Regions from separate parts of the Xanthobacter pollutisoli genome, predicted to be linked through region 3. Evidence: predicted binding sites of a transcription regulator. Region 3 holds the regulator's gene; each other region holds the start of a gene.
The links. The regulator PhoB, encoded in region 3, activates phosphate uptake and scavenging genes when phosphate is short. The targets are predictions, from matches to a motif close to TGTCATNNANCTGTCAT.
Positions count from the first base shown of each region.

Region 1: ugpB (sn-glycerol-3-phosphate ABC transporter substrate-binding protein UgpB) is a predicted target of PhoB. The motif match lies at 1,239-1,255, and genes of this name have one in related genera.
Region 2: ABLE93_RS14440 (YdcH family protein) is a predicted target of PhoB. The motif match lies at 4,720-4,736, and genes of this name have one in related genera.
Region 4: pstS (phosphate ABC transporter substrate-binding protein PstS) is a predicted target of PhoB. The motif match lies at 6,125-6,141, and genes of this name have one in related genera.

Region 1 covers NZ_JBDZDP010000002.1:119,704-127,484, forward strand. Annotated here, with positions in the region: gene ugpB (sn-glycerol-3-phosphate ABC transporter substrate-binding protein UgpB) at 1-1,166, opposite strand, end outside; gene ABLE93_RS05920 (acyltransferase family protein) at 1,429-3,480, shown strand; gene ABLE93_RS05925 (SCP2 sterol-binding domain-containing protein) at 3,516-3,827, opposite strand; gene ABLE93_RS05930 (acyl-CoA dehydrogenase C-terminal domain-containing protein) at 4,187-5,977, opposite strand; gene ABLE93_RS05935 (3-hydroxyacyl-CoA dehydrogenase/enoyl-CoA hydratase family protein) at 6,166-7,781, opposite strand, start outside.
Region 2 covers NZ_JBDZDP010000006.1:168,468-176,248, reverse strand. Annotated here, with positions in the region: gene ychF (redox-regulated ATPase YchF) at 1-877, shown strand, start outside; gene ABLE93_RS14460 (MaoC/PaaZ C-terminal domain-containing protein) at 888-1,358, shown strand; gene ABLE93_RS14455 (MaoC family dehydratase) at 1,564-2,028, shown strand; gene ABLE93_RS14450 (MaoC family dehydratase) at 2,025-2,519, shown strand; gene ABLE93_RS14445 (ABC-F family ATP-binding cassette domain-containing protein) at 2,548-4,377, opposite strand; gene ABLE93_RS14440 (YdcH family protein) at 4,515-4,694, opposite strand; gene ABLE93_RS14435 (YdcH family protein) at 4,877-5,083, shown strand; gene ABLE93_RS14430 (peroxiredoxin) at 5,206-5,691, opposite strand; gene ABLE93_RS14425 (protein-disulfide reductase DsbD domain-containing protein) at 5,772-6,644, opposite strand; gene ABLE93_RS14420 (YqgE/AlgH family protein) at 6,804-7,421, shown strand; gene ABLE93_RS14415 (cell wall hydrolase) at 7,459-7,781, opposite strand, start outside.
Region 3 covers NZ_JBDZDP010000007.1:37,107-44,887, forward strand. Annotated here, with positions in the region: gene ABLE93_RS15065 (polyprenyl synthetase family protein) at 1-399, shown strand, start outside; gene ABLE93_RS15070 (flavin monoamine oxidase family protein) at 446-1,816, shown strand; gene phoB (phosphate regulon transcriptional regulator PhoB) at 1,911-2,612, opposite strand; gene phoU (phosphate signaling complex protein PhoU) at 2,754-3,482, opposite strand; gene pstB (phosphate ABC transporter ATP-binding protein PstB) at 3,610-4,434, opposite strand; gene pstA (phosphate ABC transporter permease PstA) at 4,486-5,319, opposite strand; gene pstC (phosphate ABC transporter permease subunit PstC) at 5,340-6,317, opposite strand; gene pstS (phosphate ABC transporter substrate-binding protein PstS) at 6,487-7,527, opposite strand; gene ABLE93_RS15105 (ATP-binding protein) at 7,651-7,781, opposite strand, start outside.
Region 4 covers NZ_JBDZDP010000017.1:49,393-57,173, forward strand. Annotated here, with positions in the region: gene phnD (phosphate/phosphite/phosphonate ABC transporter substrate-binding protein) at 1-496, opposite strand, end outside; gene arsJ (organoarsenical effux MFS transporter ArsJ) at 563-1,822, opposite strand; gene ABLE93_RS21840 (ArsJ-associated glyceraldehyde-3-phosphate dehydrogenase) at 1,824-2,867, opposite strand; gene arsB (ACR3 family arsenite efflux transporter) at 2,920-3,981, opposite strand; gene ABLE93_RS21850 (arsenate reductase/protein-tyrosine-phosphatase family protein) at 4,063-4,950, opposite strand; gene pstS (phosphate ABC transporter substrate-binding protein PstS) at 4,996-6,024, opposite strand; gene ABLE93_RS21860 (PstS family phosphate ABC transporter substrate-binding protein) at 6,570-7,571, shown strand; gene pstC (phosphate ABC transporter permease subunit PstC) at 7,677-7,781, shown strand, end outside.

The DNA.
Region 1 (7,781 bases), on a different contig from region 3:
TGGCGGATGGAGACGTCGGTGCCGGGATTGCGCTCATAGAAGCCCTGCGCGCGGGTCAGGTCGTAGGAGGCCTGGGTGATGGGCAGGTATCCCGTGTTCTGGTGCCACCACGCCTGCACGTCGGGCTTGGACAGATAGGTGAAGAACTTCGCCACGCCCTTGTATTCCGCCTGCGGCCGGCCGGTGAGGACCCAGAGCGTCGCCCCGCCGATGATGGAGTTCTGCGGCGCGCCCTTCTCGTCGGGCCAATAGGGCATCATGCCGTAGCCCAGCTCGAACTTGGAATTGGCGAGGATGCCGGCCCGCGCCGCCGAGGAGCCGATGCTCATGGCGCATTCGCCGGTGAAGAACTTGGGATCCGCCTTCGACTGGCGGCCGCCGTAGTCGAAGACGCGCGTCTTCTGCCATTCGGCGAGCATCGCCCAGTGCTTGCGCGCCAGCGGATTGGCGATGGTAAGGCGCGCGGCGGTGCCGCCCAGCCCGTTCTCATGGGTGCCGATGGCCACGTTGTGCCAGGCCGAGAGGTTTTCCAGGTGGACCCAGGACGGCCACTGGCTGGTAAAGCCGCAGGCGACGCCCGCCGCCTGCAGCGCTTTCGCCGCGGTCGCCATCTGCGGCCACGTCTTCGGCGGCTGCTCGGGATCAAGGCCCGCCTGCTTGAACAGGGTCTTGTTGATATAGAGGATCGGCGTCGAGGAATTGAACGGGAACGACAGCATATTGCCGGCGGTATCGGTGTAATAGCCGGTCACCGCCGGCAGATACACCTTGGGATCGAAGGGCTCGCCGGCATCGGCCATGAGCTTGTAGGTGGGATAGACCGCGCCGCGGGCCGCCATCATGGTGGCGGTGCCCACCTCGAACACCTGCACGATCGCGGGATGCTGGCGCGCCCGGAAGGCGGCGATGGCCCCCGTCATGGTCTCGGGATAAGTGCCCTTGAACACCGGCACCACCTTGTAATCGCCCTGCGAGGCGTTGAAGTCGTTGGCGAGCTTCTCCAGCTTCTCGCCCAGCGGGCCCGACATGGCGTGCCACCACTGGATCTGGGTCTGCGCCGCCGCCGGTGCGGCGAGGAGCGCGGCGAGCGTGCAGGCGGCCGCGGTCCGCGCGAGAGCGCCGGCCGCGCGGGGTCGAAGGGAAAGGAACGAGCAGAGGGAGGCCATGGCGTGCTCCTTGAAGCGGAGCCGTGCCCCGCGTCCGTACCCGTGGTGATGCGAGGCTAGCACGACGAAGCCATGACAGGTGCACGACGCGTCGGTGAATGCGCGCGTGCCCGGAGCCGCCCGCGCGCGGGGGCCGCTGCGCCGCACGTCCGCCTGAGCCGGGCCAGCCTGCCAGGAGGCACAATTGCGGGCGGCCGGTTGTGCGGCTAAATCCTCGCCCGGCGGGTGGTGCGCCGCATAAGCGCAGATCAAGGGACGCGGGATGAGTCTGACCTACCGGTCCGACATCGACGGCCTGAGGGCGGTGGCGGTCGGCAGCGTGGTGCTGTTCCACGCCCGCATTCCCCCGTTCGACGGCGGCTTCATCGGCGTCGACGTGTTCTTCGTCATCTCCGGCTTCCTCATCACCTCCATCCTTTCTCGCGAGATGGCGGCCGGCACCTATTCGCTGGTGGATTTCTACGACCGCCGGATCCGGCGCATCTTCCCGGCGCTGTTCGTGGTGCTGGCGGCGACGACGCTGCTCGCCGCGCTGGTGCTGATGCCGCGGCAGATGGGCACCTATGTGGACACGCTGATCCCCTCGGCGCTGTTCTACGCCAACATCCATTTCGCCGAGCTCATCAATTATTTCGGCCCCAAGGCGGACGAGACGCCGCTCCTGCACCTGTGGTCGCTGGCGGTGGAGGAGCAGTTCTACATCTTATTCCCTCTGCTGCTCTTCGTGCTGATGAAGGCGGGCGGGCGGCACCTCGCGGCGGGGGCGCTGGCGCTCGTCGCCCTCGCCTCGCTCGCCTACGGCCAGAGCATCGTCGAGACCGACCAGCCGGCCTCTTTCTTCCTCCTCACCAGCCGCGCCTGGGAGCTGATGGTGGGCGCACTCCTCGCGCTGGTGGCGTGGCCGCGCGCGTCCCGGCTGGTCGCGGCGGGGATCGCCATCGCCGGCGCGGCCGGCATCCTCGTGCCGGTCTTCCTCTACGGGCAGAACACCCCCTTTCCCGGCCTTGCCGCGCTTCCTCCCGTTCTGGGCGCCGCGGCCGTGATCTACGGGGGCGGCTTCGCGCCGGGCAACATCGTCGCGCGCGTGCTGAGCCTGCCGGCCATGGTCTATGTGGGCCGCATCTCCTACGCGCTCTATCTGTGGCACTGGCCGCTGCTGGTTCTGGCCGCCCTGTGGAAGGGCCGGAACCTCACCCACTTCCAGTCCGCCGGGGTGATCGCGCTCGCCGTCCTGCTCTCGGCCCTCTCGCTGAGATATGTGGAGGCGCCCATGCGCCGGGGAGAGCGTTTCGGCGGCCGTCGGCTCTCCCGCATCGGGGCCGGTGCAGTCGCCATTCTCCTCACCTCCGGCGTCGCCCTCGCTCTGGCGCAGGCGGGGCGGGGCTTCTTCTCCATCTCGCCCCTCGGTGCCGCCGCCGAGGCGGCCATGGACGACAAGAGCCCCTTCCAGCGCGAGTGCAACAACCATGCCCGCTTCTGGCAGCCGGACCAGATGAAATCCATCGCCCGATGCGCCCTCGGCGCAGGTGCCGAGCGCGGCAGCTACGACGTGCTGGTGTGGGGCGATTCCCATGCCGGCGCGACCTTCATCGGCGCCGCCGAGCAGGCGGCGACACTCGGGGCCACCACCCGCCTGCTGACCATGGCGGGCTGTCCGCCGCTTATCGGCGGCACGGCGCGGCGCGACCAGATGTCGGGCCGCGTGTGCGCGGGCTTCAACGTGGCCGTGCTGGAGGAGATCGCCCGGGTGAAGCCCAAGGTGGTGGTTCTGGTGGCCCGCTGGTCCCTGTGGACCACCATGGCCGGTCCCGCCTTCACCCTCGTCACCGACGAACTGCCGGGCGGCAACGCGCCCAGCCGCCAGAACAGCCAGCGCGTATTCGCGCACATGGTGGAGCGCACCGTCGCCGAGCTGCGGCGCATGGGACCGCAGGTGGTGCTGCTGGGCCAGCCGCCGGAATATGCGCCGGCCCCGGCGCGCTGCATTGCCGCTCGCGAGTTCAACCGTCAGGGCGGCGCGGCGACCTGCATGGGCCAGAGCCGTGCCGAGGCGCTGAAGGCCATCGGTCCCGGCAATGCGGTGCTCTCCGCCGCGACCGAGCGCCATCCGGGCGTGTCCGCCGTCCTGATGTCCGATGTGTTCTGCCGCGACGATCGCTGCACGGCGGGGGAGGGGCTCAGCTTCTATTATGTGGACGGCGACCATCTCTCGGCCACCGGATCGCGCCACGCCTTCGAGGATGCGGCCCTGCGCCGGACCCTCGCGGCGGCGCTTTCCGCCGGCTTTTCCGGCAGCGCCGCGCTGAAGCCTTAGGGGGTCGCCCTGCGGCGGTTGGCTTGCCGCGCGCCTCAGCCCGGGTCGAGCAGGCCGGCGAGCTTGAGGGCGACGCCCTGCGAGCCCTCCACCTTCAGCCGGCCGGTGGAGAAGGCCATCATCGGCCCGATGCGTCCGGTGATGAGCTTGTCGAGCGTATCGGTGGAGAGCTTCAGCACCGCGTCCGCCTCGCCCGAGCCCTCGCCCACCTCCACGCCGCCGCCGGTGGCATCCAGCAGGATGGCCTCGCCCGTATCCGTGAGATCGAAGCGCACCTTGTAGCCGAGCTCGGAGAGGGCGCCCGCGCGCTCGCGCATGGCTTCGACGAGGGATGAGAGATCGGCCATCGGGGATTTACCTCTTGAGCAAGCCGCCGAGAGGGCGGGCGGGGAATGATAGCAGGCCGAAGCGGGGCGTGCGCGCCGGCGGGTGGCGGTGGTTCCGGCGGTGTGCTTCCTCCGTCGCCCTCCGGCTTGACCGGAGGGCCCATGGCACGGCCGGGCACCGGGCGGGTGGAGAGATGGATGCTCCGGTCAAGCCGGAGCATGACGGCGGTTTAACTATCCCCCGTCGCCCTCCGGCTTGACCGGAGGGCCCATGGCAGGCCCGGGCATGGCGCCGGGCGGAGAGAGGGATGCCCCGGTCGAGCCGGAGCATGACGGTGGTGTGGGCAGGCGGGGAAAACCTTCGCCCCTCCAGTGCCCCCTCAGAACATCGCCTCGTCCAGAGCCATCATGGCGCCCTTGCCGGCCTTGATGGAGCCCCACAGGGCCGCCACGTCCGGCAGGATCTTCTCCATGAAGAAGCGCGCGGTGACGATCTTGGCATCGTAGAAGGCGGCGTCGTCCGGGTTGGAGACGCGCTTCTCGTAGGCCACTTCCGCCATGCGCACCCACATGTAGCCCAGCGCCACGAGTCCGAACAGCCGCAGGTACTGCGTCGCGGCGGCGCCGGCCTCTTCCGGGTCCTTCAGGCCCTTCTCGGCGATATGGGCGGTGGCGAGCTGGAGCGCGCCGAAGGCCTTGGAGAGAGGGGTGATGAGGGGGCCGAGATTCTCGTCGTCCAGCTTCGCATCCATGTAGTTGAGCACGGGATGGAAGAAGGAGCGCAGGTAGCGGCCCATGTGCGCCGGCAGCTTGCGGCCCACGAGATCCAGCGCCTGCACGCCGTTGGTGCCCTCGTAGATCATGGCGATGCGGGCATCGCGCACATATTGCTCCATGCCGTGGTCGCGGATGTAGCCGTGCCCGCCATAGACCTGCATGCCCATGGAGGTGGCCTCAAAGCCCAGATCCGTGAACAGCGCTTTCACGATGGGCGTCATCAGCGCCGTGAAGTCCTCGGCGCGCTTGCGCTCTTCCGGGTCTTCCGCCCGCTCCATCAGATCGAGGGCGCGCGCCACCCAGCCGGCGAGCGCCCGGCAGCCCTCGTTATAGGCCCGCATGGTCATCAGGGTGCGGCGCACGTCGGGATGCACGATGATGGGGTCCGCCGGCTTGTCCGGATGCTTGGCACCGGAGAGGGCGCGGCCCTGCAGGCGCTCCTTGGCGTAGACGACGGCGGCCTGATAGGCGGCCTCGCCGAGGCCGAGGCCCTGCGTGCCCACGGAGAGGCGCTCCGAATTCATCATGGCGAACATGGCGCGCATGCCCTTGTGGGGCTCGCCCACGAGCCATCCGGTGGCCTCGTCGAACGACATCTGGCAGGTGGACGAGCCGTGGATGCCCATCTTGTGCTCGATACCGGTGCACAGCACGCCGTTGCGCGGGCCGACGGAGCCATCCTCCTTCGGCAGGAACTTCGGGACGAGGAACAGGGAGATGCCCTTGATTCCCTTGGGCGCGTCCGGCAGGCGGGCGAGCACCAGGTGGACGATGTTCTCCGTCATGTCCTGCTCGCCGGCGGAGATGAAGATCTTGTTGCCGGTGACCTTGTAGGACCCATCCGGCTGCGGCTCCGCCTTGGTGCGCACGAGACCGAGATCGGTGCCGCACTGCGGCTCGGTGAGGCACATGGAGCCGGACCACACGCCATCCACCATCTTGGGCAGGAAGCGGTCCTTCAGCTCCTGCGAGGCATAGGCCTTCAGCGCCTGATAGGCGCCGTGGGTGAGGCCGGGGCAGATGCCGAAGGCAAGGTTGCCCGAGCACAGCATCTCTTCCACCAGCTTGTTCACGCTCGCCGGCAGACCCTGTCCGCCATATTGCGGATCGCAGGCGATGCCGTTCCAGCCGCCCTCACGGAAGGCGGTGTAGGCCTCCTTGAAGCCCTTCGGCGTGCGCACCACGCCGTTCTCATAGGTGCAGCCCTCAAGGTCGCCGGACTGGTTGAGCGGCGCGAGCACCTCGGTGACGAACTTGCCCGCCTCCTCCAGCACCGCATCGATGAGGTCGGGCGAAAGCTCCTCCAGCCCCTTGAGTTTGCTCAGCTCCTCGCTGCCGTGCAGCTCGTGGAGGACGAAGCGCATGTCGCGCAGCGGGGGGGTATAGACCTGCATGGCGTTGGGCTCCCGTGTCGTGCTTCGCGTCGTCCTTCCTCAGGAAGGGAAGCGATTGATTTCCTTCGACGCCGTCACCCTCCGGCTTGACCGGAGGGTCTATCGCGTCGTTCGGCCGCCGCCGTTGTTTTGTCCCGGCCCGACCATGGGCCCTCCGGTCAAGCCGGAGGGCGACGGCGCTCTATCCCTCAATTCCTCAACGGCCGGCCGGTCTCGAGGATATGCTCGATGCGGTCCAGCGTGGCCTCGGTGCGGATGAGCTTCATGAAGCCTTCCCGCTCCAGCTCCAGCACCCGCGCCGCCGGTACCGGGGCGATGTGGTCGGCATCCCCGCCCGTGAGCACCTCGGCGAGGGCCGCGGAGACCACCTTGTCGTGCTTCGTCGCCATGCCCCTTTTGGCGAAGCCTTCCACCGCCATGTCCATGGCCACCTTGCCCGACGGGCCGGGCAGGAAGAACTCCACGGGCTTGGGCGGCGTGTACCCATCCACCATGGACAGGGCCTTGGCCTTCGCGTCGGCCAGGAGCCGGTCGCGGTTCATGGTGATGCCGTCGCTCTCGCGCAGGAACTTCAGCTCCTTCGCCTCGGCGGCGGACTTGGCGACGGTGGCGGTGGAGACCGTCTCGAACACCTTCGAGGGGGCCGGCATGGGTCCCTTGGGGAATTTCGGGTCGCTCGCCCAGCGCTCCAGCATGGCGGTGCAGCCGCCCCAGGCCGGCAGAACGCCGACTCCGCATTCGACGAGCCCGATATAGCTCTCGGCATGGGCCTGAACCGCACCGACATGCAGCAGAATCTCGCACCCGCCGCCCAGCGCCATGCCGGACGGCGCGGCCACCACCGGGAAGGGGGCGTACTTCACGTCCTGATAGGTCTTCTGGCCGGTGGCGACGAGTTTCTCGACCTCGCCGAAGGCGCCGATGTTGCAGGCAAACAGAGCGAGGCCGAGATTGGCGCCGACGGAGAAGTTCGAGCCCTCGTTGTAGATGACGAGCGCCTTGTACTTGTCCTTCACCAGCTTCAGCGCCTTGGCGAGCAGCGTGATGATGCCCTCGTCCAGCGAATTGCTCTTGGAGGTGAATTCGAGGCACACGACCCCATCGCCGATATCCCACAGCGCGGCCGAGCTGTTCTTCATCAGCGGTTCGGAGCGCAGCTTGATGTCGGCGAGCAGCAGCACGCCCTCGGGGCGGACGATGTCGCGGTAGGTGCCATCCAGCGCAAGGTATTGACGCCGGCCGTTTTCCACCCGGTAGAACGGGGTGTCGGCGGCAAGCGCCAGCAGCGGCGGCACCTCTTCCCCATCGGCCTTCAGCAGCGCGATGAGGCGGGCCGCGCCGATGGTGTCGATGAGCTCGAACGGGCCGAATTTCCAGTTATATCCCAAGCGCATGGCATCATCGATGGCGACGATGTCGTCCGCCGCCTCGGGCACCAGTCGGGCCGCGTAGGCGAGCGTGCGCACCATCACCGCGCGGGCATAGCGCCCGCCTTCGCCCGGGGAGGAGAGGAGGGCGAAGAGGTCCCTGCCGCCGCCGTCTTCCAGCTCGGCGACGTTTGCTTTGCCCTGCGGGCGATAATCGCCCGTGGACAAGTCTATGGCTTCCTTGAGCTTCTGGCCGCCGTCGCGGTTCAGCCGGTAGAAGCCGCCCTTGCCCTTGCGGCCGGTGTAGCCGGTCGAGATCATCTTCTCGATCAGCGGCTCGTCGCGAAGCGTTGCGTGGAAAGGGTCCGTGGCCGGAAGCGCCCGCTTCAGCGAGCCCTGCACATGGGGCATCAGATCGAGGCCCACCAGGTCGATGA
Region 2 (7,781 bases), on a different contig from region 3:
CGGCCTGGTGCGCGGCGCCTCCAAGGGCGAGGGGCTCGGCAACCAGTTCCTCGCCAACATCCGCGAATGCGACGCCATCGCCCATGTGGTGCGCTGCTTCGAGGATGGGGACGTGACCCACGTGGAAGGCAAGATCGCCCCGGTCAACGACATCGAGACCATCGAGACCGAGCTGATGCTCGCCGACCTCGAAAGCCTGGAGAAGCGCGTCACGGCGCTGGAGAAGAAGGCCAAGGGCGGCACCGACAAGGAGGCGAAGGAAACCCTCGACCTCGTCATGCGCGCCCTCGTCCTCCTGCGCGAGGGCAAGCCCGCCCGTCTCGCCGAGGTGAAGCCGGAAGAGAAGAAGCTGTTCAGCCAGCTGGGCCTCCTCTCCGCCAAGCCCGTGCTCTACGTGTGCAACGTGGAGGAAGCGTCGGCCAAGGAGGGCAATGCGCTGTCGGCCGAAGTGTTCAAGCGCGCCGCCGAGGAAGGTGCCAAGGCGGTGGTGGTCTCGGCCAAGATCGAGAGCGAGATCGCCGTTCTACCCCCCGACGAACAGAAGGACTATCTGGAGGCCATCGACCTCGACGAGCCCGGCCTCAACCGCGTCATCCGCGCCGGCTACGATCTGCTCCACCTCCTCACCTATTTCACCGTCGGGCCGAAGGAGGCCCGCGCCTGGACCATCACCGCCGGCACGCGGGCCCCGGCGGCTGCGGGCGTGATCCATACGGATTTCGAGAAGGGCTTCATCCGCGCCGAGACGGTCGCCTACGACGACTATGTGAAGTTCAAGGGCGAGGCCGGCGCCCGCGAGGGCGGCCGTTTCCGCCTGGAGGGCAAGGATTACGTGGTCGCTGACGGCGACGTACTGCACTTCCGCTTCGCCAACTGAGGGCGCGCCGATGGCCGAGGCACGGGAGATGGCGGCCGGCCCGGTGGAGATCGGCCGCTTCACCTTCACGGCGGAGGAGATCGTGCGCTTCGCCCGCGCCTATGATCCTCAGCCGTTCCACGTGGATGCGGACGCCGCGCGCGACGCCCATTTCGGCACCCTCGTCGCCTCCGGCTGGCACACCGCCTGCGTCTGGATGGGCCTGTTCGTGCGTTCCCTTGACGCCGGAGCCCGCACGCTGCCCGGCGACCATCCGGCGGCCATAGCCCCCGCGGGCATCGGCTTCGGCATGACCGGCCTGAAATGGCCGGCTCCGGTCCGGGCGGGCGATACCATCATCTTCTCCACCGAGGTGCTGGATGCGCGAGCGAGCGGCAGCCGCCCAGGCTGGAGCATCTACCACCGACGCAACAGCGCGCGTCGGGAGGACGGCACCGAGGTGCTCGCCTTCGAATTGCGGCACATGTCGCCGGACCCTTAAGGCCCGGCGCGTCCGTGCTCCATCAAGCGATTGTTTTCGCGGGGAATGCCGCCCGGCAGGATGAAGGCGCAAGAGGTTCGTGTGGCCTGCGGCCGCCTTGCCCGCGTTGAGGGTTGTTCATCAGAAGCGCCGACGGGATCCGGTGCAGCTTGACGTTTGCGTCATCCTCGCCTTGGATCGCGGCTCAACGACAGGGAGGTCCGCCTTGCCCGACATCTTCTTCGAAGATTTCATCATCGGTGAGGTGAAGACGTTCGGCTCGCACAGGGTCACGCGGGAGGAGATCGTCGCCTTCGCGTCGGAGTTCGATCCCCAGCCCATGCACCTCGACGAGGCGGCGGGGAAGGCCTCGCTGCTGGGCGGGCTTGCAGCGTCCGGCTGGCACAGCTGCGCCATCATGATGCGGCTGATCTGCGATGGCTTCCTGCTGCGCACCGCAGGCATGGGTTCGCCGGGCGTGACCGAGAACAAGTGGCTCGCCCCCGTGCATCCCGAGGATGTCCTCACCCTGCGCCGCACGGTGCTGGAGAGCCGCACCTCCCGCAGCAAGCCGGACATGGGCCTTGTCACCTTCCGCTTCGAACTCATGAAGGCCGACAAGAGCGTCGCCCTCGACCAGACCTGCATCCTCATGGTCGGCCGTCGCAATCCGGGAGCCCGCCTCGCATGACGTATTTCGAGGACATCGAGGTGGGCAACACCGCCCTGCTCGGGCGCCATACCTTCACGCAGCAGGAGATCGTCGCCTTCGCGCGGCTTTATGATCCCCAGCCCTTCCATGTGGACCCGGAGGCCGCGCGACGCAGCCATTTCGGCGCTCTGGTCGCCTCCGGCTGGCACACCGCGTCCATGTGGATGAAGTATTTCGTCGCGGCCAACATCGGCGTCCCCCACCCCGACGCCTCGGCCCCCGCCGGTGTCGCGGGCGAGGGCGCGCTGGGGCAATTCGGCCCCGCCACCGGCTTCCGCAAGCTGCAATGGCTGAAGCCGGTCTATGTCGGCGACACCATCAGCTACGCCACCGAGGCCCGCGAGAAGATCGCGAGCAAGTCCCGCTCCCAATGGGGCCTGCTGAAGGCCTACAATTCCGGCACCAACCAGCACGGCGATCTGGTGATCGACTTCGAGAGCGTGGTGCTGGTGGCCAAGCGCCCGGCCTGAGCGCCTGCCCGAACGGTACGGGCGCCGCTCAGCCCTCCAGCTCCTCCTTGAGAATCTCGAGGCGCAGCCATTCCTCCTCCGCGGCATCGAGGGCGGCCTGCGCCTCGGCGAGCGCCGCGGAGGCCTTGTCGAAGCGCGCGGGGTCGCGGGCATAAAGGTTCGGGTCGGCGATCTCGGCGCCGAGCTTCTCCAGCCTGGCGCGCAGGTCGTCCATGGTTTTGGGCAAGGTCTTCAGCGCGTGCTGCTCGTGGAAGGAGAGCCTCCGCCGGGCAGTCGCCTTGGTTTCCTCGGTGCCGGCGGATTTCGCCTCCCCACCCTTCTGTTTCGGCGCGGCGGCCTTCTCGCTGGCTTTGTCCCGCGCCTCCACGCCCCGGCCGCGCTGGGCCACCATGTCGGCATAGCCGCCGGCATATTCGCGGAACACGCCCTCCCCCTCCGCGACGATCACGCTCGATACCGTGCGGTCGAGGAAGTCGCGGTCGTGGCTCACCAGGATCACGGTGCCCGGATAGTCGGCCACCATCTCCTGCAGCAGATCGAGGGTTTCGAGGTCGAGGTCGTTGGTCGGCTCGTCCAGCACCAGCATGTTGGAGGGCAGCGCCAGGGACCGGGCCAGCATGAGCCGGCCGCGCTCGCCGCCCGACAGGACGCCAAGGGGGGCGTTGGCCTGCTCGGGGGTGAAAAGGAAGTCCTTGAGATAGCCCATGACGTGCTTCGGCTGGCCGCCCACCATCACCTGGTCCGATCCGCCCCCGGTGAGCGCGTCCTTGAGCGTGGTGGCGGGATCGAGCGCCGCCCGCTTCTGGTCGAGGCTGGCGATCTCCAGATTGGTGCCGAGCTTCACGGTGCCGGCGTCGGGCGCGATCTCGCCGGTCAGGAGCTTGATGAGGGTGGTCTTTCCGGCGCCGTTCGGCCCTACGATGCCGATCCGGTCGCCGCGCAGGATGCGGGTGGAGAAATCCTTCACCACCGCCCGGCCCTCATAGGACTTGGCGATGCCCTTGGCCTCTATGACGAGCTTGCCGGAGGTCTCGGCCTCGCTTACCGCCAGCTTCACGTTGCCGACAGCGCGGCGCTCCTCGCGGCGGTCCTTGCGCATGGAGTGCAGCAGGCCGAGGCGCCGCACGTTGCGCTTGCGTCGGGCGGTGACGCCGTAGCGCAGCCAGTCCAGCTCGGCGACGATCTTGCGGTCGAGTTTGTGGCGCTCGCTCTCCTCCTGCTCCAGCACCTGGTCGCGCCAGGCCTCGAAGGCGGAAAAGCCCTGGTCGAGGCGCCGCGTCTGGCCGCGATCGAGCCAGACGGTGGCGCGCGACAGAGTCTCCAGGAACCGGCGGTCGTGGCTGATGAGGACGATGGCGGAGCGCAGGCCCCTGAGCTCGCTCTCCAGCCATTCGATGGCGGGCAGGTCGAGATGGTTGGTGGGCTCGTCCAGCAGCAGCACGTCCGGCTCGGGCGCGATGACGCGCGCCAGCGCCGCCCGGCGGGCCTCGCCGCCGGAGAGATGCGCGGGATCTTCCTTCCCCGTCAGGCCCAGTTCGTCCAGCAGATACTGGGCGCGATAGGCGTCGTCCCCCGGCCCGAGACCCGCTTCCACATAGGACAGCGTGGTGGCGTGGCCGGAGAAATCGGGCTCCTGCGGCAGATAGCGCACGGTCGCGCCCGGCTGGAAGAACCGGGTGCCGGTGTCGGGCTCCATCAATCCCGCCGCCACCTTCAGCAGCGTGGACTTGCCGGAGCCGTTGCGGCCGACGAGGCACACCCGCTCGCCGGAGGAAACGGACAACTCCGCCCCGTCGAGCAAGGGTGTCGCGCCGAAGCGCAGATGGATGTCCTGGAGGAGAACGAGGGGAGGAGCCATGCCGCCGGATTAAAGCCCTCCGCGCCGGAACGCAAAGGGCACCGCGCGACCGGCCTCCCGGCCCGTCTGCTACAGGACCTTAAAGGACCGCGCCGCGCCCCGACGCTCCCGCGCCGGACGCGAACGGCCGTCAGCCATCAATGGAGGGTGGAATTGCCGTTGATTTTCGACATTTGGTCCTTCAGGACCAGCTTCTTGCGCTTCAGCTCGGCAACACGAAGCGGGTCGGACGCGGGGTGGGCGAGTTCGCGGCTGAGCTCCTGCTCGATGGCCGCATGACGCCGCTTCAGCTCCTGAAGGTGCGACTGGATGGACATTCTGAGCGCCTCCCTGTCTGCAACACGACATCAGTCTGTCACGGAGCCGACGAAGAGTCGACCGCCTTTCTGAACCTCCGGCAAGCTCCCATCTTGCAGCGCGGCATGCGCGTGCCATAGTCATTCGAGATCGGGGCAAGGCGGGCTGGACCGCGTATGCGCGGTCCGGCGACGGATGCGGAATGACGAGCGACGACGAACGGGATCTGAAGATCCTTCTGGAACGGCTGAAGCAGGAGCATCGCGACCTCGATGCCGCAATCGAGGCGCTCACGGCGGTCTCGGGTTCGGACATCCTGCAGGTGCAGCGGCTGAAAAAGCGCAAGCTTCAACTGAAGGACCGCATCAGCCAGGTCGAGGACGAGATCTTCCCCGACATCATCGCTTGAGGAGTGTTCCATCGCCGGTGCGGCGGCGGTGCGGAGCCCCCTGAGGAGGCCCCCGCTTCACGCTCGGGCGCATGACGCCCCGGGCTCGACGCCCAAAGCGCGCCGCCCCGGACTGTCCCGGCTCAGAGCTGGCCGAGCATGGTGGTGGCGCTGGAGACGTCCGCCTTGGACGGCACGTCTTCCACGTTCAGCGCCTTCACGACGCCGTCCTCGACCACCATGGAATAGCGCTTGGAGCGCACGCCGAGGCCGGCCGCGGAGCCGTCGAAGGTGAGGTCGAGGGCCGAGGCGAAGGACGCGTCGGCGTCCGCCAGGAACACGATCTTGCCGTCGGAGCCGGAGGCCTTCTCCCAGGCGCCCATGACGAAGGGATCGTTGACCGACACCACGGCGATGGCATCGACGCCCTTGGCCTTGATGGCATCCGCCTCCCGGACATAGCCCGGCAGATGGTTCTTGTGGCAGGTGGGGGTGAAGGCGCCCGGCACCGCGAAGAGCACCACCTTCTTGCCCTTGAAGATCTCGTCGGTGGTCTTCGGCACGGGGCCGTCGTCGGTGGAAACACGGAAGGTGGCGTTGGGCAGTTTGTCGCCGACCGAAATGGGCATCGTTTTCTCCGCATGAGGGGGCCGCTGCGGCCCCCGCAGACAATACGTCCTTCCGGCGTGGAGGAAAGCCTCCGCGGCGCTCAGCGCGCCGCCGCGGGACCGGGCACCGACACCTGGGTCGAGACCGCGCGGGCGCCGTCCACCAGGGTCAGCTTCAGCGCCGCTCCGGCCGGATCAACGCCGGAGGGCACGCCGTCGAGGGCAAGGGTGAATCGCGCCGTGCCATCCGGCAACGCGGTCTTCTGCGGCAGCGGCAGCGCCCAGCGCTCGTCCGGCCCTTCGACGAACAGATCGGCCTTGGGGCCGGCGGCCTTCACGTCGATGACGAGGCGCGCGGGCCGGACGCTCTGGTCGAGATCCACCTTCTCCACCGCCAGCACGTCGGCCGCGCCCACCGCCTGCTCCACCGGCACGAGCGCCCGGGCCGCCGTGATTCGGGAGGCGTCCGGGCCGGCGCGGCCGTCCAGCGCCACGGCGAGCTCGGCGCGGGCGGGCATGCACAGCGCCTCGCACACGGCGAAATCGAAGGCGATCTGCAGACGCGCCGGCTTGCCGGGCTCCTTCAGCTCCACCTTCAGGGGGAACAGGACCGCGCCCTTGTAGCCGATGGAATAGCCCCCGCCGCCGTCGGCGAAACGCTTGGGGGCGGGCCATTCCATCTCGACCTTCAGCACATTGTCGGACCCGCTCCAGTTCAGGGCCGGCGGCACGCCGCTGTCGCCGGGATAGCGCCAGTAGGTCTTCCAGCCGGGCGAAAGGCGCAGATCAATGCCGGCATCGGCACTCGCACCGTCCACCGGACCGGCGATGAGCTGGAGCTCGGCGCCCGGCACCTTGGCCGGTGCCGAAGCCTGGGCGGCGGCAGGGGATGTCGCAAAAGAAAGGGCGACGGCGGCGAGCGCCGGAAGGCCGAGCAGAGATCGGCCAGGCGGGAGCGCGTGGGTCCATTTCATACCCAAAGCGGGTACCCTCTCGCGGCGCCGCCGCAAAGCCCCGCGCGAGCACAAGCGTGTGACTCGCCCCGCGTCGGCACCCCCGCGGCGCCCCGCAACCGGGCCTTGGCACCGCAAAGCGCATTTCCAAACCCCGCGATGCGCGGTACCCTTCCAACCATGATTGCGAGCCAGAACCCTACTTTCCAGGACGGGGGGTCGAGCTTTCTCGACGGGCAGTTGCTTATTGCCATGCCAACCATGCGCGACGAGCAGTTCGCACGCACCCTCGTCTACCTGTGCGCCCACTCGGCCGAAGGCGCCATGGGCATCGTGGTGAACCAGCCGGCGAGCCACATCGACTTCACCGATCTCCTCGTCCAGCTCGACGTGATCCCCGCCTCCGAGCGCATCCTGCTGCCGCGGAGCGCCGGGACGGTCAAAGTGCTGCGCGGCGGGCCGGTGGAGACCGGACGCGGCTTCGTGCTGCATTCGGCCGACTATTTCGTCGAGAATTCCACCTTGCCCATCGACGACGGCATCTGCCTCACCGCCACCCTCGATATTCTCAAGGCGATCGCCGGCGGGCGCGGGCCGCGCAGCGCGGTGCTCGCCCTCGGCTATGCCGGCTGGGCGCCCGGACAGCTCGAGACCGAGATCCAGGCCAACGGCTGGCTCAATTGCCCGGCCGACACCGACCTGATCTTCGGCGAGGGGGTGGAGACCAAATACGACCATGCCCTGCGCAAGCTGGGCATCCATCCCGGCATGCTCTCCAGCGAGGCCGGGCACGCCTGATCCGCCGTCCCGCCGAGGCGGGACATGCGGAGAACGTTCAGCCGTCGCCCCAGCGGCGCGGGCGGTAGAAGGTGTGCACGCCGATGCGGTCGAGCTTGCGCATCTCGCGCACCCAGCTCGGATGCACCCAATAGGCATGGTAATGGGTGGCACGCCCCACGGAGGTGAGCCAGAGCTTGCCGTCCAGCATGTCGGCGGCGATCTCCTTCGCCTGCACCCACATGTCCGGCTCGCGCACCACGTCGCGCACATTGTCGCAGGCGAAGGTGAACTGGCAGGCGAGATGGCGGTGGGCGTTCTGGTAGACCGCGCCGCACACGTCCGACGGGTAGTAGCCGGAGAAGACGCGGTTGACGATGA
Region 3 (7,781 bases):
GGCGCGCCCCTCGCCCTGGAGGAGGACGCCATCCGCGACCTGCAGGCCATGAAGACCGGCGCCCTGCTCGCCGTCTCGGTGGAGGCCGGTGCCATCCTCGGCGGGGCCGACGCCCCGGCGCGGACGGCGCTCGCCGCCTACGGGCGGGCGCTGGGCGCCGCCTTCCAGATCGCCGACGACCTGCTGGACGTGGAGGGCACCACCGAGGAGGTGGGCAAGAGCGTGCGCAAGGACGAGGCAGCCGGCAAGGCGACGCTGGTCTCCCGCCTCGGCCTCGACGGCGCCCGCGCCGTGCTGGACCGGCTGGTCGCCGAGGCGGGCGAGGCCCTCGCGCCGTTCGGCGAAAAGGGCGCCGTGCTGGCCGAGGCGGCGCGCTTCGTCGCGGCGCGGCGCAGCTGAGGCGACGGCCTCGCCCGTCCGTGCGCGCCATGCTAGCGTTCCGCCCGTGACCGATCCCGACCGCTCTTCCCTCACGCGCCGCGCCCTCATCGCCCGCGGCGTCGCGATCGCCGCGGCGCCCCTCGCCGGCATGACGCTGGCGACATCCCGCGCGCTCGGCCAGCCGCAGAACGAGGCGGACGTGGTCATCATCGGCGCCGGGGCCGCGGGCATCTCCGCCGCGCGGCGCATCGCCGAGGCGGGCCGCAGCTATATCCTGCTGGAAGCCTCCAACCACGTGGGCGGCCGCACCGTCACCGACACCGCCCAGTTCGGCGTGCCGTTCGATCTCGGCGCGCCGCGCCTGAACATGCCGGCGGCACGCCCCATGGCCGCCTACGGGCGGGCCGAGGGGCTCGACATCTACCGCGCGCCCGACGGCGGCCGGCTCTATCAGGACGGCCGCGAGGCGGGCGATGCCGACTATGAGGACTTCATCGCCACGGTGCGGCGCGGGGAGCGGGCCATCGTGGCGGCGGGCGACGCCGGGCGCGACATGCCCGCCGCCCGTGCCCTGCCCGACCTCGGCGCCTACGGCGCCAGCGCGCGCTTCGTGCTCGGCCCCTTCGCCTGCGCCAAGGAGCTGGACCAGATCTCCACCGTCGACGTCTCGCGTGCCGACGAGCGCGAGGGCGAGGACATCTGCCGGCAGGGCGTGGGCACCCTCGTCTCGCAGCTGGCGCGGCCGCTGACCGTGCGGCTGGAGACCCCGGCCCGGGCGGTGGAGCTCGGCCCGCGTCTCGTCTCGGTGCAGACAAGCCGGGGCACGGTGCTCGGGCGCACCGTCATCATCGCCGTGCCGCCGAGCCTCATGGCGTCGGGCAAGCTGCGCATCCAGCCCGGCCTGCCGCAACGCCAGCGCACGGCGGTGGAGAAGATCACCCTCGGCGCCTTCGACCACATCGGCTTCCGCCTGCCGCGCAATCCCGCCGGGCTCGGCGTGGACGAGCTGATCTATTTCCGCGCCGAGGGGCCGCGCGCCTATGCCCTGCGGGCCCGTATCGGCGGCAGCGACCTCTACAGCCTGGAGGTGGGCGGGGACGTGGCCACCGGCCTCGCCGACAGCCCGCCCGATGCCGCCGCAGCCTTCGTCAAGGCGGCGCTCACGCGCGAGTTCGGCGCCGACACGGCGGCCCGACTTGGCAAGGTGTTCGCCACCCGCTGGAGCAAGGAGCCGTGGGCGCTGGGTGCCTTCTCCTGCGCCCTCCCCGGCTTCGGTAACATGCGCCGCGCCTTCACCGAGACGGTTGCCGGCCGCCTCGTGTTCGCCGGCGAGCACGCCCATGAGACCCTGTGGGGCACGGTGGGCGGCGCCTGGCTCTCGGGCGAGCGGGCGGCCAAGCAGGTTCTGGGACTGATCGGGGTGCGCTCCGGTTGAGGGGGCGGGCGTCTGCGCCCCGACGGAGCACCTGGCGACCCGCGCCACCCTCGCAAGCCGCACGCGCGGGCCGTAGCAGCCCGACGGCCCGCCCTCAATGGGCGCGGGCGAACATCTCGTTGAAGGAATAGCCTGCGCCACGCACGGTGCGGATGGGGTCGGACTGGCGGCCGCGGTTGATGGCCTTGCGCAAGCGGCCCACGTGCACGTCCACGGTGCGCTCGTCGATATAGACGTCCTGGCCCCACACCCCGTCCAGCAGCTGCTCGCGGGAGAAGACGCGGCCGGGAGACTGCATCAGGAATTCCAGCAGGCGGAACTCGGTGGGGCCGAGATGCACCTCGCGGCCGGCGCGGTGCACCCGGTGGGTCTCCCGGTCGAGCTCGATGTCGCCGGCGCGCAAAAGCGTCGCCACGTGCTCGGGCTTGGCCCGGCGCAGCAAGGCGCGCACCCGGGCGAGCAGCTCCGGCACCGAGAAGGGCTTCACCACATAGTCGTCCGCCCCGGTGGCGAGGCCGCGCACCCGCTCGGTCTCCTCGCCGCGCGCGGTGAGCATGATGACGGGCAGGCGCTCGGTTTCGGGCCGGGTGCGCAGGCGCCGGCACAATTCGATGCCGGAGAGGCCGGGCAGCATCCAGTCGAGGATCACGAGATCCGGCACGCTCTCGCGCAGCCGCGTCTCGGCCTCGTCGCCGCGGCCGACGCTCTCCACGCCGTAGCCTTCCGACTCCAGATTGTAACGGAGCAGGAGGGTCAGAGGCTCCTCATCCTCGACGATCAGAATACGCGCCGGCACTGTCATTCATCCGTTCGTTAGACCGGGGCGGCCGGCTGCTGGGCAACCCGCGCCACGCGTCCTCTTGGCAAAATGAGAGGGCGGGCGATCGGACCGAACCCGATCCGGCCGCTCGCGCTCCGTCATGCGCCCGTCCGGGCCTCAGCCCTGGACGGTGCGGCCCGGGAAGGGCAGCGTGGTCTCGCTCGAGGCGTCGGCCTTCGGGCGGGTCTCGGGCAGGTTCTGGCCCGTGACCATGTAGAAGACGATCTCGGCGATGTTGGTCGCGTGGTCGCCGATGCGCTCGATGTTCTTGGCGCAGAACAACAGGTGCGTGCACACCGAGATGTTGCGCGGATCCTCCATCATATAGGTCAGGAGCTCGCGGAACAGGGAGGTGTACATGGTGTCGATGGCGCCGTCGCGGCCCCACACTTCGACCGCCTTGGCTTCGTTGCGGGCGGCGTAGGCGTCGAGCACCTCCTTCAGCTGCTCCAGCACCAGGTCGGAGATGTGCTCCACCCCGCGCACCAGCTTCTGCGGATGATACTCGCCCTCGATGGCGATCACGCGCTTGCCCACGTTCTTGGCGAGGTCGCCGATGCGCTCCAGGTCGTTGGCGACCCGGATGGCGGCGACGATCTCGCGCAGGTCGTTGGCCACCGGCTGGCGCTTGGCGATCACCAGGATGGCGCGGTCCTCGATCTCCCGCTGGGCCTGGTCGACGGTGGCGTCGAGCAGCACGACCTTCTGGGCGATGGCGCCGTCGCGGCGGATCAGCGAGGTGACGGCGTCGGCCACGAGGCGCTCGGCCTGGCCGCCCATCTCCACCACCTTGCGGCCGATTTCCTTCAGCTCGACGTCGAAAGAGGCAACGGTATGCTCCGGCATGGGATCGGTCCTTCCTTGGAGCCCGCCAGCCGGCCCGGGCCAACAGGCCGGCCGGCGGAGGCGTTCGCTCCCTTGGGGTTGAGGGAAGATGCGCCGGCCGGGCGAGCCCGCCGGCGCCTTTCCCGCGTCAGCCGAAGCGGCCGGTGATGTAGTCGCGCGTCTTGATTTCCTTCGGGTTGGTGAAGATCACGTCCGAAGGCGCCACCTCGATCAGCTCGCCCAGGTAGAAGAAGGCGGTGATGTCGGCGCAGCGCGCGGCCTGCTGCATGTTATGGGTCACGATGACGATGGTGAATTCCTGCTTCAGCTCGTCGATCAGGTCCTCGATCTTCGAGGTGGAGATGGGATCGAGGGCCGAGGTAGGCTCGTCCAGCAGGATCACCTCCGGCCGCACCGCGATGGTGCGGGCGATGCACAGGCGCTGCTGCTGGCCGCCGGACATGCCGAGCGCCGAGGTGTGCAGGCGGTCCTTGGTCTCGTCCCAGATGGCGGCCTTGCGCAGGCACCATTCCACCCGCTCGTCCATCTGCGCCTTGTTCAGCCGCTCGTGCAGCTTCACGCCGAACGCGATGTTGTCATAGATCGTCATGGGGAAGGGCGTCGGCTTCTGGAACACCATGCCGATGCGGGTGCGCACGATGGTGGGGTCGAGCTCCTTGCCCACGATGTTCACGCCGTCGAACAGCACCGCGCCCTCGGCCCGCTGGCCGGGGTAGAGGTCGTACATGCGGTTGAACACGCGCAGCAGGGTGGACTTGCCGCAGCCCGACGGGCCGATCATGGCGGTCACGCGCTTCTCGGGAACCTCGAAGTTGATGTTCCGGAGCGCGTGGTTGCTGCCGTAGTAGAACTGCAGGCTCTCCACCTTGATCTTGGCGGGCGCCGGCGGGGCGTCGGGCCGCGCGGCGACGGAGGAGGAGATGTTGAAGGTGGGATCGACGGCTGAAGTCATCTGGTCGGCCTCGCTTCGGAGGAAGGCGGAATGGGTGTGGCGCGGCGGAGCCTAGTGGCCCCGCGCGAGGAACAGGCGGGACGCCACGTTGAGCACGAGCACGCCCACGGTGATGAGGAGCGCGCCGGCCCAGGCGAGGGAGACCCAGTCGTCGAAGGGGCTGCCGGCGAACTGATAGATGGCGATGGGCAGGCTGGCCATGGGCCGCGACAGGTCGGTGGACAGCGCATTGTTGCCCAGCGAGGTGAACAGCAGCGGCGCGGTCTCGCCGGCGGCGCGGGCGATGGCGAGCAGGATGCCGGTGACGATGCCGGCGCGGGCCGCGCGCCAGGTGATGAACATCACCACCTTCCACTGCGGCGCGCCAAGGGCGAAGGCCGCCTCGCGCAGGCCCACCGGCACGAGGTTCAGCATGTCCTCGGTGGTGCGCACCACCACCGGGATCACCAGGATGGCGAGGGCGATGGCGCCGGCCCAGCCGGAGAAGCCGCCGAACGGCACCACCAGCAGCGTGTAGATGAACAGGCCGACGAGGATCGACGGCGCCGACAGGAGGATGTCGTTCACGAAGCGGGCGGCGGCGCCGATCTTCGTGCCCTTGCCGTTCTCGGCGAGGAAGGTGCCGCAGAAGATGCCGATGGGGCCGCCGATGGCCATGGCGATGCCGATCTGGATCAGCGAGCCGACGATGGCGTTGAGCAGGCCACCGCCCTGTCCCGGCGGCTTGGTGACCTCGGTGAAGACGTTGAGGCCGAGCGCGGGCAGCCCGCGCGAGAGCAGGGTCCACAGGATCCAGCCCAGGAGGAAGATGGCGAAGACCGCGAAGGCGGTGGACACCGCCTTGATGGTCGTGTCCTTGGCGCGGCGCGCTGCGAGGGAGGCCATGGTCTGCCTGTGCTCCGGGGTCAGTCGAGCCGCGAGCGCACGAGCGCCCGGGACAGTGCCAGCACGATGAAGGAAATCACGAACAGGATGAAGCCGAGCTGCAGCAGCGAGGTCAGCTTCAGCGACCCGATCGGGGCCTCCGGGAATTCGTTGGCGATGGTGGAGGCGATGGTGGCGCCGGGGGCGAAGAGCGAGGCCGACATGCGCGTCGCGTTGCCGATGACGAAGGTGACGGCCATGGTCTCGCCCAGCGCGCGGCCGAGGCCCAGCATCACCGCGCCCACCATGGCGGTCTTGCCATAGGGGATCGAGACGTTCTTGTAGACCTCGTAGGTGGTCCCGCCGACGCCGTAGGCCGATTCCTTCAGCATGGGCGGCACGCTTTCCAGCGTCTCCACGAACATGGCGGTGATGAAGGGCAGGATCATCACGGCGAGGATCAGGCCGGCGGTGAGCATGCCCGAGCCGAGGGGCGGGCCGGCGAACAGGGCGCCGATGATGGGCACGTTGCCCAGCGTGTCGATGAGCGGGGGCTGCACGTAGGCGGCCATCAGCGGGACGATGACGAAGAAGCCCCACATGCCGTAGATGATGGAGGGCACCGCGGCGAGCAGCTGCACGGCGACGCCGATCGGGCGCTTCAGCGGCTGCGGCGCGATCTCGGTGAGGAAGAAGGCGATGCCGAACGACAGCGGCAGGGCCACCACCACGGCGATCACCGCGGAGAACAGCGTGCCGTAGATCATCACCAGGGCGCCGAAATTCTCGGTCACCGGGTTCCAGGCGGGCGACCAGATGAAGTCGAGCCCGAAGTGCTGGAGCGCCGGAAAGCCGCCCTTGAACAGCTCGGCGATGATGAGGCCGAGCAGGACGAGGACGAAGATGCCGCTCGCCCAGAGGAGGCCAACGAAGATGGGGTCGGTCACCGCCCCGGTCCCCTTGGCCTTGGTGATGGGCTGGACCGAGCCAGACCGCATGCTCTCCACCGTCGCGTCCATTGGATGCCTGTCCCCCGCGTGCCGCAGCCGGCGGCTGGTCTCGATTTCGCGCTGTGTGGGCGGGACGCCGGGCGGCGTCACCGGCCCTCGTCGGAGCCTGCGGGACCGATGGGCCCGATGACTTCAAGGCGGCGTGCCGCCCGAGGGGGCGGCACGCTTCAGCCCTGGATCAGAGGACGGGCTTGCCGTCCGGACCCTTGATCTCCGCCTTGAAGGCCTCCTCGACCTGCTTCACCACCGACTCGGGGAGCGGGATGTAGTGCAGCTTCTCGGCGACCTCGGCGCCTTCCTTGGTGTAGGCCCACTTGAAGAATTCCATGGTCGCGCGGGAGGCGTCCAGATTCTTCGGGTCCTTAGGGAGAAGGATGTAGGTGGGGGAGACGATCGGCCAAGCCTCGGGGGCCGGGGCGTCGATCATGGAAGCGGCGAAGTCCTTCGCGCCCTTCCAGTCGGCGGAGGCGGCGGCGGCCTGGAAGCCGGCAACCTCGGGGCTCACGAACTTGCCCGACTTGTTCTGCAGCTGGGTGACGACCAGCTTGTTGGAGGCGGCGTAGATGAACTCCACGTAGCCGATGCCGCCCTTGGTGTTCTTGACGGTGCCGGTGACGCCCTCATTGCCCTTGGCGCCGGCGCCGATCGGCCACTGGACCGAGGTGGCGGAACCGACCTTGGACTTCCACTCGGGGCTGACGGCCGAGAGGTAGGAGGTGAAGATGGAGGTGGTGCCCGAGGAGTCCGAGCGGTACACGGGCACGATCGCCTGCGACGGCAGCTTCACGCCGGCGTTGAGGTCGGCGATGGCCTTGTCGTCCCACTTGGTGATCTTGCCGAGATAGATGTCGGCGAGCAACGGGCCGGTGAGCTTGAGCTGGTTGGTGGCGATGCCGTCCAGGTTGACGGTCGCGACCACCGAGCCGATCACGGTCGGGAACTGCAGCAGGTTGGCGGAGGCGAGCTTCTCGCTCGGCACGGTGGCGTCGGAGGCGCCGAAGTCCACGGTGCGGTTGATGATCTGGTTCTGACCACCGCCCGAGCCGATGGACTGATAGTTCAGGGTGTTGCCGGTCTTCTCTTTGAACTTCGCGCCCCAGGCCTGGTAGACGGGGGCCGGGAAGGACGCGCCAGCGCCAGTGAAATCGACGGCATAAGCGCTGCCAGCACACAGCGTGCCGGCCACGGCGATTACGCCGAGAGCGGTGGTGAGCTTCACGGTATATCTCCTTGCCAAATTCGTTGCGCATCCCAGGCAAGCGCCGGGGCAACATTGGGCTCAGGACTCTTAGTCCCCGCGGGCCAAGGTTCTATGACGCGCCCATGACACGGAGATGACCATCTAGGCCTTTGCGGTTTCGCGCTTTTTTTCTCGTTCCGGCAAAACATCCAGGCGAACGGAGAAAATTGCCCCGGCGCCGAGCTCGCTTTCCACCCCCAGCCGGCCGCGATGGCGGGCCACGATGTGCTTCA
Region 4 (7,781 bases), on a different contig from region 3:
TCTTCTTCCCCTTGATGTCCTCGACCTTGGTGATGCCGGAGCCGGGATAGGTGATGATCTCCATCTCGTAGCCGTAGGCACCGTCCTTCGAGGCCATCATGGCGAACGGCACGAAGCCGGAGCAGGCGACGGCGATGGGATTGGAGCCGGTGTTGAAGCCGGCCACATGCAGGCGCCCGGCGCGCATAGCTTCGAGTTGGGCGGCGTTGGACTGCACGGGGAAGAACTGCACCTTCTTGCCGGTCACCTTCGCGAGATGGTCGGTGAATTCCTGCCACACCTTGGCGTAGACGGCCGGATCCTCAACGGGGGTGTAGGAGAAGATCAGCGTGTCCGGGTCGATCTGCTTGGAAGGATCAGTCGGCGCGTCCGCGACCATGTCGCCATTCGCGTCCGTGAAGCGTGGGTCGAGCTTGAAGTCGGCATGGGCGATGCTTGGCCCCAGGCACATGGCGGCAAGCAAGAGGGTGCGTGCGAGAAAGCGCGGTAGCGTCATCTCTTCTCTCCAGTGACGGTGTAGTTCAATCGGACGATGCTGGTACGCGAACTCGAAGCCGGAGCCTTATCTGCTCGGTGCCGGCGTTCCCATCGGCTGGGAATGAAGCGGCAGCAGGAGGGTGGTGCCAAAACAGACGGCGAGCATCAGGGCCGACCCCCCGAGGCAGGCATAGATCCCACCCACCTGATAGAGCAGGCCGGACAGGAGGGTGCCGATGAAGCGCCCCGCTGCATTGGCGGCGTAATAGAAACCCACGTCCTCGGCTGCCTTCTCCGATCCGGCATAGGCCAGGATCAGGTAGGAATGCAGGGAGGAGTTCACGGCGAAGGCGGCGCCGAAGATGGCGAGCCCGATCACGACGATGATGTCCGGCCGCAGGGGTGTCACGGCGAGGAGCACGGCGATGGCCACCGGCACCAGAGCGAGGCCGAGCGCCCACCAGCGCGCCGCTGGCACTTCCTTGGACAGGCCGTCCGGGCTGCGGCTCACCACGGCGGGCGCGGATGCCTGCACGATGCCGTAGCCGATGGTCCACAGCGCGAGGAAGCCGCCCACCATGGGAAAGGTCCAGCCCATCCCATAGAGGAAGACCGGCACGCCCACCACGAACCACACGTCCCGCGCGCCGAACAAGGCGACGCGGGCAGCAGCGAGCAGGTTCACACCCCGGCTCTTGCCGAACAATTCTCTTGCCGAACTACTCGCCTTGGCCTTGCCCATCATAGGCGGCAGGGACAGCAGCACGCCGAGAAGCACCAGCGCCAGCACGGCAGCCATGAGCCACAGCGACAAGCGAAAGCCGAACGCCTCCAGGAGCACGCCGCCAAGAAAGAAGCCGAAGCCCTTCATGGCATTCTTGGAACCGGTGAACCACGCCACCCAGCGAAACAGGCGCCCCTCGGCGTTACCCTTGGCCTCGGCCTCCGTCACCTTGATGGCGGACTTGGAGGCGGTCTTGGTGAGGTCCTTCGCCACGCCGCACACGCCCTGCGCCGCCACCACCCAGGCAACAAGAACGGCCGTTTCCCAGGTGGGCGACATGGCGGAGAGCAGCAGGAAGCCGGCGATCTGGGTCGTGAGCCCGACTGTCAGCATACGGGTGATGCCGAAGCGGGCGGCGAGCCAGCCGCCGATGAAGTTCGCCCCGATGCCCGCCGCCTCGTAGAGCAAGAACAGGAAGGCGAGGGTGAAGGGCGAGTAGCCGAGCTTGAAGAAGGTGAACAGCACCAGCATGCGCAAGGCGCCGTCGGTCAGCGTGAAGCCCCAATAGGCCGCGGTGACGATGGCGTAGTTGCGCAGGCCCGCGGAGGATGACGCCGCCATCTCACAGCCCCACGCGTTCGAGGTGGCAGGCAAGGTCCACCATGCGGCAGGCATAGCCCATCTCGTTATCGTACCAGGCATAGACCTTGAGCAAGGTGCCGTCGGTGACGAGGGTGGACGGCCCATCAACGATTGCGGAGCGGGTGTCGCGGGCGTAGTCCGCCGACACCAAAGGGCGCGGCTCGAAGCCGAGGATACCGTTGAGCGCACCCGCGGCGGCCTTGGCGAACAACGCGTTCACCTCGTCCGCCGTGGTCTCGCGGTTGAGCTCGAACACGCAGTCGGTGAGCGAGGCGTTGAGCACCGGGGCGCGCACCGCATGGCCGTTCAGCTTGCCCTTCAGCTCGGGATAGATGAGGGCGATGGCGGTGGCGCTGCCGGTGGTAGTAGGCTGCAGCGAGAGCATGGCCGAGCGGGCGCGGCGCAGGTCCTTGTGGGGCGCGTCCACCACCACGTTGGTGTTGGTGGGATCGTGGATGGTGGTGATCTGGCCGTGGCGGATGCCGATGGCCTCGTGCACCACCTTCACCACCGGGGCGAGGCAGTTGGTGGTGCAGGAGGCAGCGGTGACGATGGGATGCGTCTCTCGGTCGTAGAGCTGCTCGTTCACCCCCACCACAACGTTCAGCACGGACGGGTCTTTCACCGGCGCGGCGACGATTACGCGCTTGGCGCCGCGCTTCAGGTGACCTTCGAGCACGGCGGGGGTGAGAAACTTGCCGGTGGACTCCAGTACGAGGTCCACGCCGAGATCGCCCCAGGGGATATCGCCCGGCGTCGCGTGAGAGGAGAAAGACAAGCTCTTCTCGCCGATGCGCACACTATCCGCGCCCTCGGCTGCGATGGGCGCACGCCAGCGCCCCTGTACGCTGTCGAATTCGAGGAGATGGGCGATGGCTTCCGCCCCACCCTTGATCTCGTTGAGATGAACGATCTCGAGCCGGTTGTTGCCGCGCGGATCATTGTCCGGGCGGTAGGCCGCCCCCATGGCCGCGCGAAGCGAAAGCCGTCCAATGCGGCCGAGGCCGTTGATCCCTACTCTCATGGCACCGTCATCCTCGCAAACTTTGAAAAGGTGCGGCGTTGCCGCGATGATCTCAGGCTTTGGTGCGGTCGCCGGCGTCCGTCACCCTCACGCCGCCGGCTTCGTACCAGTCCTTGGTATGGTTCACGATCCACACCACCGAGAGCATCACCGGAACCTCGATGAGCACACCCACCACGGTGGCGAGAGCCGCACCCGACTTGAATCCGAACAGGCTGATGGCGGCAGCCACCGCCAGCTCGAAGAAATTGGAGGCCCCAATGAGGGCAGAGGGGCCGGCCACGCAGTGGGCTTCGCCGGACAGCCGGTTCAGGAGATAGGCAAGGCCCGAGTTGAAATAGACCTGGATCAAGATCGGCACGGCCAGCAGCGCAATCACCAGCGGCTGGGCGAGGATCTGCTCGCCCTGGAAGGCGAACAGCAGCACCAGGGTGGCGAGCAGCGCCACCAGGGAGAGCGGCTGGAGCACGCCGAGCAGGCGATCGAGCCCGGCCTGTCCACCGGTCGCCAGGATGCGCCCGCGGAGGAGCTGCGCCGCGATCACCGGGACGACGATGTAGAGCATCACCGACAGGAAGAGTGTGTCCCACGGCACGGTGATGGAGGAGAGCCCGAGCAACAGCCCCACGACGGGCGCGAAGGCGACGATCATGATGGCGTCGTTCAGCGCCACCTGGGACAAGGTAAAGTGGGGCTCACCCTTGGTGAGATTTGACCAGACGAACACCATGGCCGTGCAGGGCGCCGCCGCCAGAAGGATGAGGCCGGCGATATAGCTATCGATCTGGTCGGCTGGCAGGTAGGGTCGGAACAGATAGCCGATGAACAGCCAGCCGAGGAACGCCATGGAGAACGGCTTCACCGCCCAGTTCACCAGCAGCGTCACCGAGATTCCGCGCCAGTGCCGGCCGACCTCCTTGAGCGCGGCAAAGTCGATCTTGACCAGCATGGGCACGATCATCAGCCATATGAGGATGGCTACCGGCAGGTTGACCCGCGCCACTTCCAGCGCCCCGATGGTCTGGAACACGGACGGCGCCAGCGCGCCAAGCGCGACGCCGGCGATGATGCACAGGAACACCCAGAGAGTGAGATAGCGTTCAAACACGGACACGGTGCGGGATCTCCCAAGGCCGCCAGCTGCGGCCGATTGCGGCGAGAGCGTGGGCGCGGTCTGTTTCAGGACGACGACAGTTCACGCGGCCTGTCCCGAGAGTGTGAGGTCCGTCGCTCCCTCCATTTTCCCGATCTCGCCGATGCGCTCCTTGAGCGAAGCAAGATCGAGCTGCTCAAATGGCAGGTTGACGAAGGCGGAGATACGCCCGGCGAGCCGACGGTAGGTGGCAACGAAGGCAGCCTTCTGCTCAGCTTCGGTTCCCTTCACCCGGATCGGGTCGGGCAGACCCCAATGGGCCTGTAGCGGATGACCGGGGAAGGCAGGGCAGATTTCCCCAGCTGCGGCGTCGCAGGTAGTGATGACGAAATCCATCTGGGGCGCATCCGGCCTGGCGAACCCATCCCAGCTCTTGGAGGCGAGGTTCGTCGTGTCGTAGCCGAGCGAGTCGAGCAGATCGATAGCCATCGAGTGCGGCTTGAGCTTCGGCCGACTGCCGGCCGAGTAGGCCTTGAAGCGGCCTCGCCCCTCGCGGTTGAGCAACGCCTCCGCGATCAGCGACCGTGCCGAGTTGGCCGAGCAGACCAGCAGAACATTGTAGACGCGATCATTCCCAGCGGCAGGACGCAGCTGTGGAAAGGCCGCGGGGCCGGTCCCGCACCGGGGGGAGACGGCAAAACCCATCTCCGCCATCAGTTGGCTCAGCACAGGGCCCGCTGTGGACAAGCTGACGGCATAGATGATGGACCGTCCCTCGCGCCGCGACGTGACAAGGCCGGCACGCTCCAGCACGCCGAGGTGCACCGACATGGTATTGTGCGCTACCGCCAGCAGGCGGGCGATGTCGCCCGCCTGAAGGCCATAGGGCACATAGCGCAGCAGAAGACGATAAGTCTCGAAGCGCGTGCCTTGGGACAGCGCATCGAAGATCCGCGTGGCGTCTTCCCCATTCAGCTTCGTCTCGTCCATCTTGTCTCACCGTTCGAATGCTGCTCACGCGTCAGCCCAAGTGCCTCAGGCGCCGCCCTTGAAGGTCCTGGCCCAATAGTCCTTGACCTGCTGGACCAGAGCCGGCGGCAAGGGAACATAGCCGAGCTCGGACGCAAATTTCTCGCCCTCGCCCAGGGCGAAACGCCAGAACTCGAAGGCGGCTTGGCTGTTCGCCGGCACCTTCGGCTCGCGGTACATGAGAGCGAAGGTGGTCGCCGCAATAGGATAGGCATCCTCGGCGGGGGAATCGGTGATGACGACGAAAAAGTCCTTGGCGCCGGCCCAATCGAAGCTCAGCGCCGCCGCCTGGAACGCCGCCGCGCTGGGTGCGATGAACTTGCCAGCACGGTTCTGGACGAGGCCATAGGCCAGCTTCACCTGCACCACATAGGTGTATTCGACATAGCCGATGGCATTCGGGACCCGCTTGACCTCGGTCGAGACCCCTTCGTTACCGCGCGCGCCATACCCCACCGGCCAGGCGACTGCGCTGCCTTCGCCGACCTGCTGCTTCCACTCCGGGCTCGCCTTGGCAAGGTAGGACACCCAGTTGAACGTGGTTCCAGATCCATCGGAACGGTGCACCACCACGATCTTCGCGTTGGGCAGCTTGACGTCGGGATTGAGGGCCCTGATGGCGGGATCGGACCAGGTCGTGACCTTGCCGAGATAGATGTCAGCGAGAAGGGCGCCGGTGAAGCGGAGCTGGCCGGGCCCCACGCCGTCCACGTTGAACACCGGAACGACGCCACCGAACACGATGGGGAACTGGCCGAGGCCATATTTCTCCAGTTCTTCCGGCTTCAGCGGCTTGTCGGACGCGCCGAAATCCACCACCCCGTCCTTAATACGGTTGACGCCGGCCGACGAACCCACCGACTGGTATCCTACGATGTGGCCTGTGCGCTCACGAAACGCCTCCGCCCATTTCCAGATGATCGGATAGGCGAAGGTGGAGCCGGCACCCCGCACCTCCGCGGCGCGCGCCGGAGGCGCGAACATCGACAGGGCCGCGAGCGTCGCCGCAGCTGTCCAGACAAGAATGCGATTCACGGCTGGCCTCCCTTGGGTCCTAGCGACATATCGCTGGAAACAGATAGCTCCATACGAGTCATTATGTCGATAGGAGTGGACAGATCGCTATATGGCCTTCATGTCACTCTTGTGACGCCATTTACGTCGCGCCAATCGCAGCGATAGTATAAATTATCGATATGTCGATACAAATGGAAATGATGTAATGTAGAGACGGAATGCTCGCGAGGTTGAGAGGCAAATTTGTTCGGGAGGAGAAATGAATAATAGGCGCTTCATATGGACTTTATATAAGTAATATACGTCAATCGAAGTCGGATAGCCTCTCAAAAATTGCAATCAACCATGGACAATTGCCACGATGTCCATATGATTTACATGAAATAAAGCCAACCATAGCCTAGAACTACGTTGCGTCATATTCGATAAAATCTCTGTTGATTCAGGAATATCGCTCGATATACACAAATTGTCATGAATTTGTTACATAACATGCTTAGAGCCCGTGAGGCTAGGTGAGCATCAGAAGCCCTAGCGGCACTGTCCAGGGAGACGGCATCCTCATGAAGATCATCACTCTCGCGAGCGCCCTCGCGCTGCTCGCTACCGGCGCGGCCTTCAACGGCGCCGCTGCCCAGGCACTGGTCAAGGTCGACGGGTCGTCCACGGTATTCCCCGTGACCGAAGCCATGGCGGAGGAATTCCAGAAGGCGAACAAGGATATCAAGGTGACGGTCGGCATCTCCGGTACCGGCGGCGGCTTCAAGAAGTTCTGCCGCGGAGAGATCGACATCTCTGACGCCTCGCGCCCCATCACCTCCGCCGAGCAGAAGGCCTGCAAGGAAGCCGGCATCGAGTATATCGAATTGCCGGTCGCCCTTGATGCGCTCACGGTCATCGTCCACCCGTCCAACACCTGGGCGAGCGAGATGACGGTTGCGGATCTGAAGAAGATCTGGGAGCCCGAGGCCCAGGGCAAGATCACCAACTGGAAGCAGGTCCGCGACAGCTACCCGGATCGGCCGCTGGTGCTCTACGGCGCGGGCGTCGACTCAGGCACTTACGACTATTTCACCGCCGCCATCGTCGGCAAGGAGCATTCCAGCCGCGGCGACTTCACCGCATCGGAGGATGACAACGTGCTGGTCCAGGGCGTGGCGGGCGATCCCAACGCCCTCGGCTTTTTCGGCCTTGCTTACTATGAAGAGAACACCGGCAAGCTGAAGGCGGTGAAGATCAAGGTCGATGACGCCGCGCCCGCCGTGGAGCCGTCGGTCGAGAACGCCCGCACCGGCAAGTACCAGCCTCTGTCGCGGCCGATCTTCATCTACGTGAACAAGAAGGCGGCCGAAACCCGTCCGGAGGTGGCGAAGTTCGTTGAGTTCTACCAGGACCCGAAGCACGCGGTCGAGCTGGTCAAGGAAGTCGGCTATGTGCCGCTGCCCGAGGCCGCCCTGAAGGTGTTCCAGGAGCGCTTCAAGAAGCGTGAGATCGGCACCGGCTTCACCGGGTCCAAGGTCGGCGTCTCCGTCGAGGATCTCGTCAAGGAAAAGCTCGTCTACTGACAGGTGATCTTGAGGGACCTGAGGGAGGTGCTCCGGCGCCTCCCTCCATTCAGGTGAGGGTTGGACGTGGTCGCACCGGTGTCTCCAGACTCAAGAACAGGCCGGTTGCGCCTGACGGTTTCTCCGGTCTTCCTGGCGCGACGCCGGGTGGTGGACCGCATCATGCGCGTTGTCCTGTTTCTCAGTGCCGCACTCTCTGTCCTGGTCACG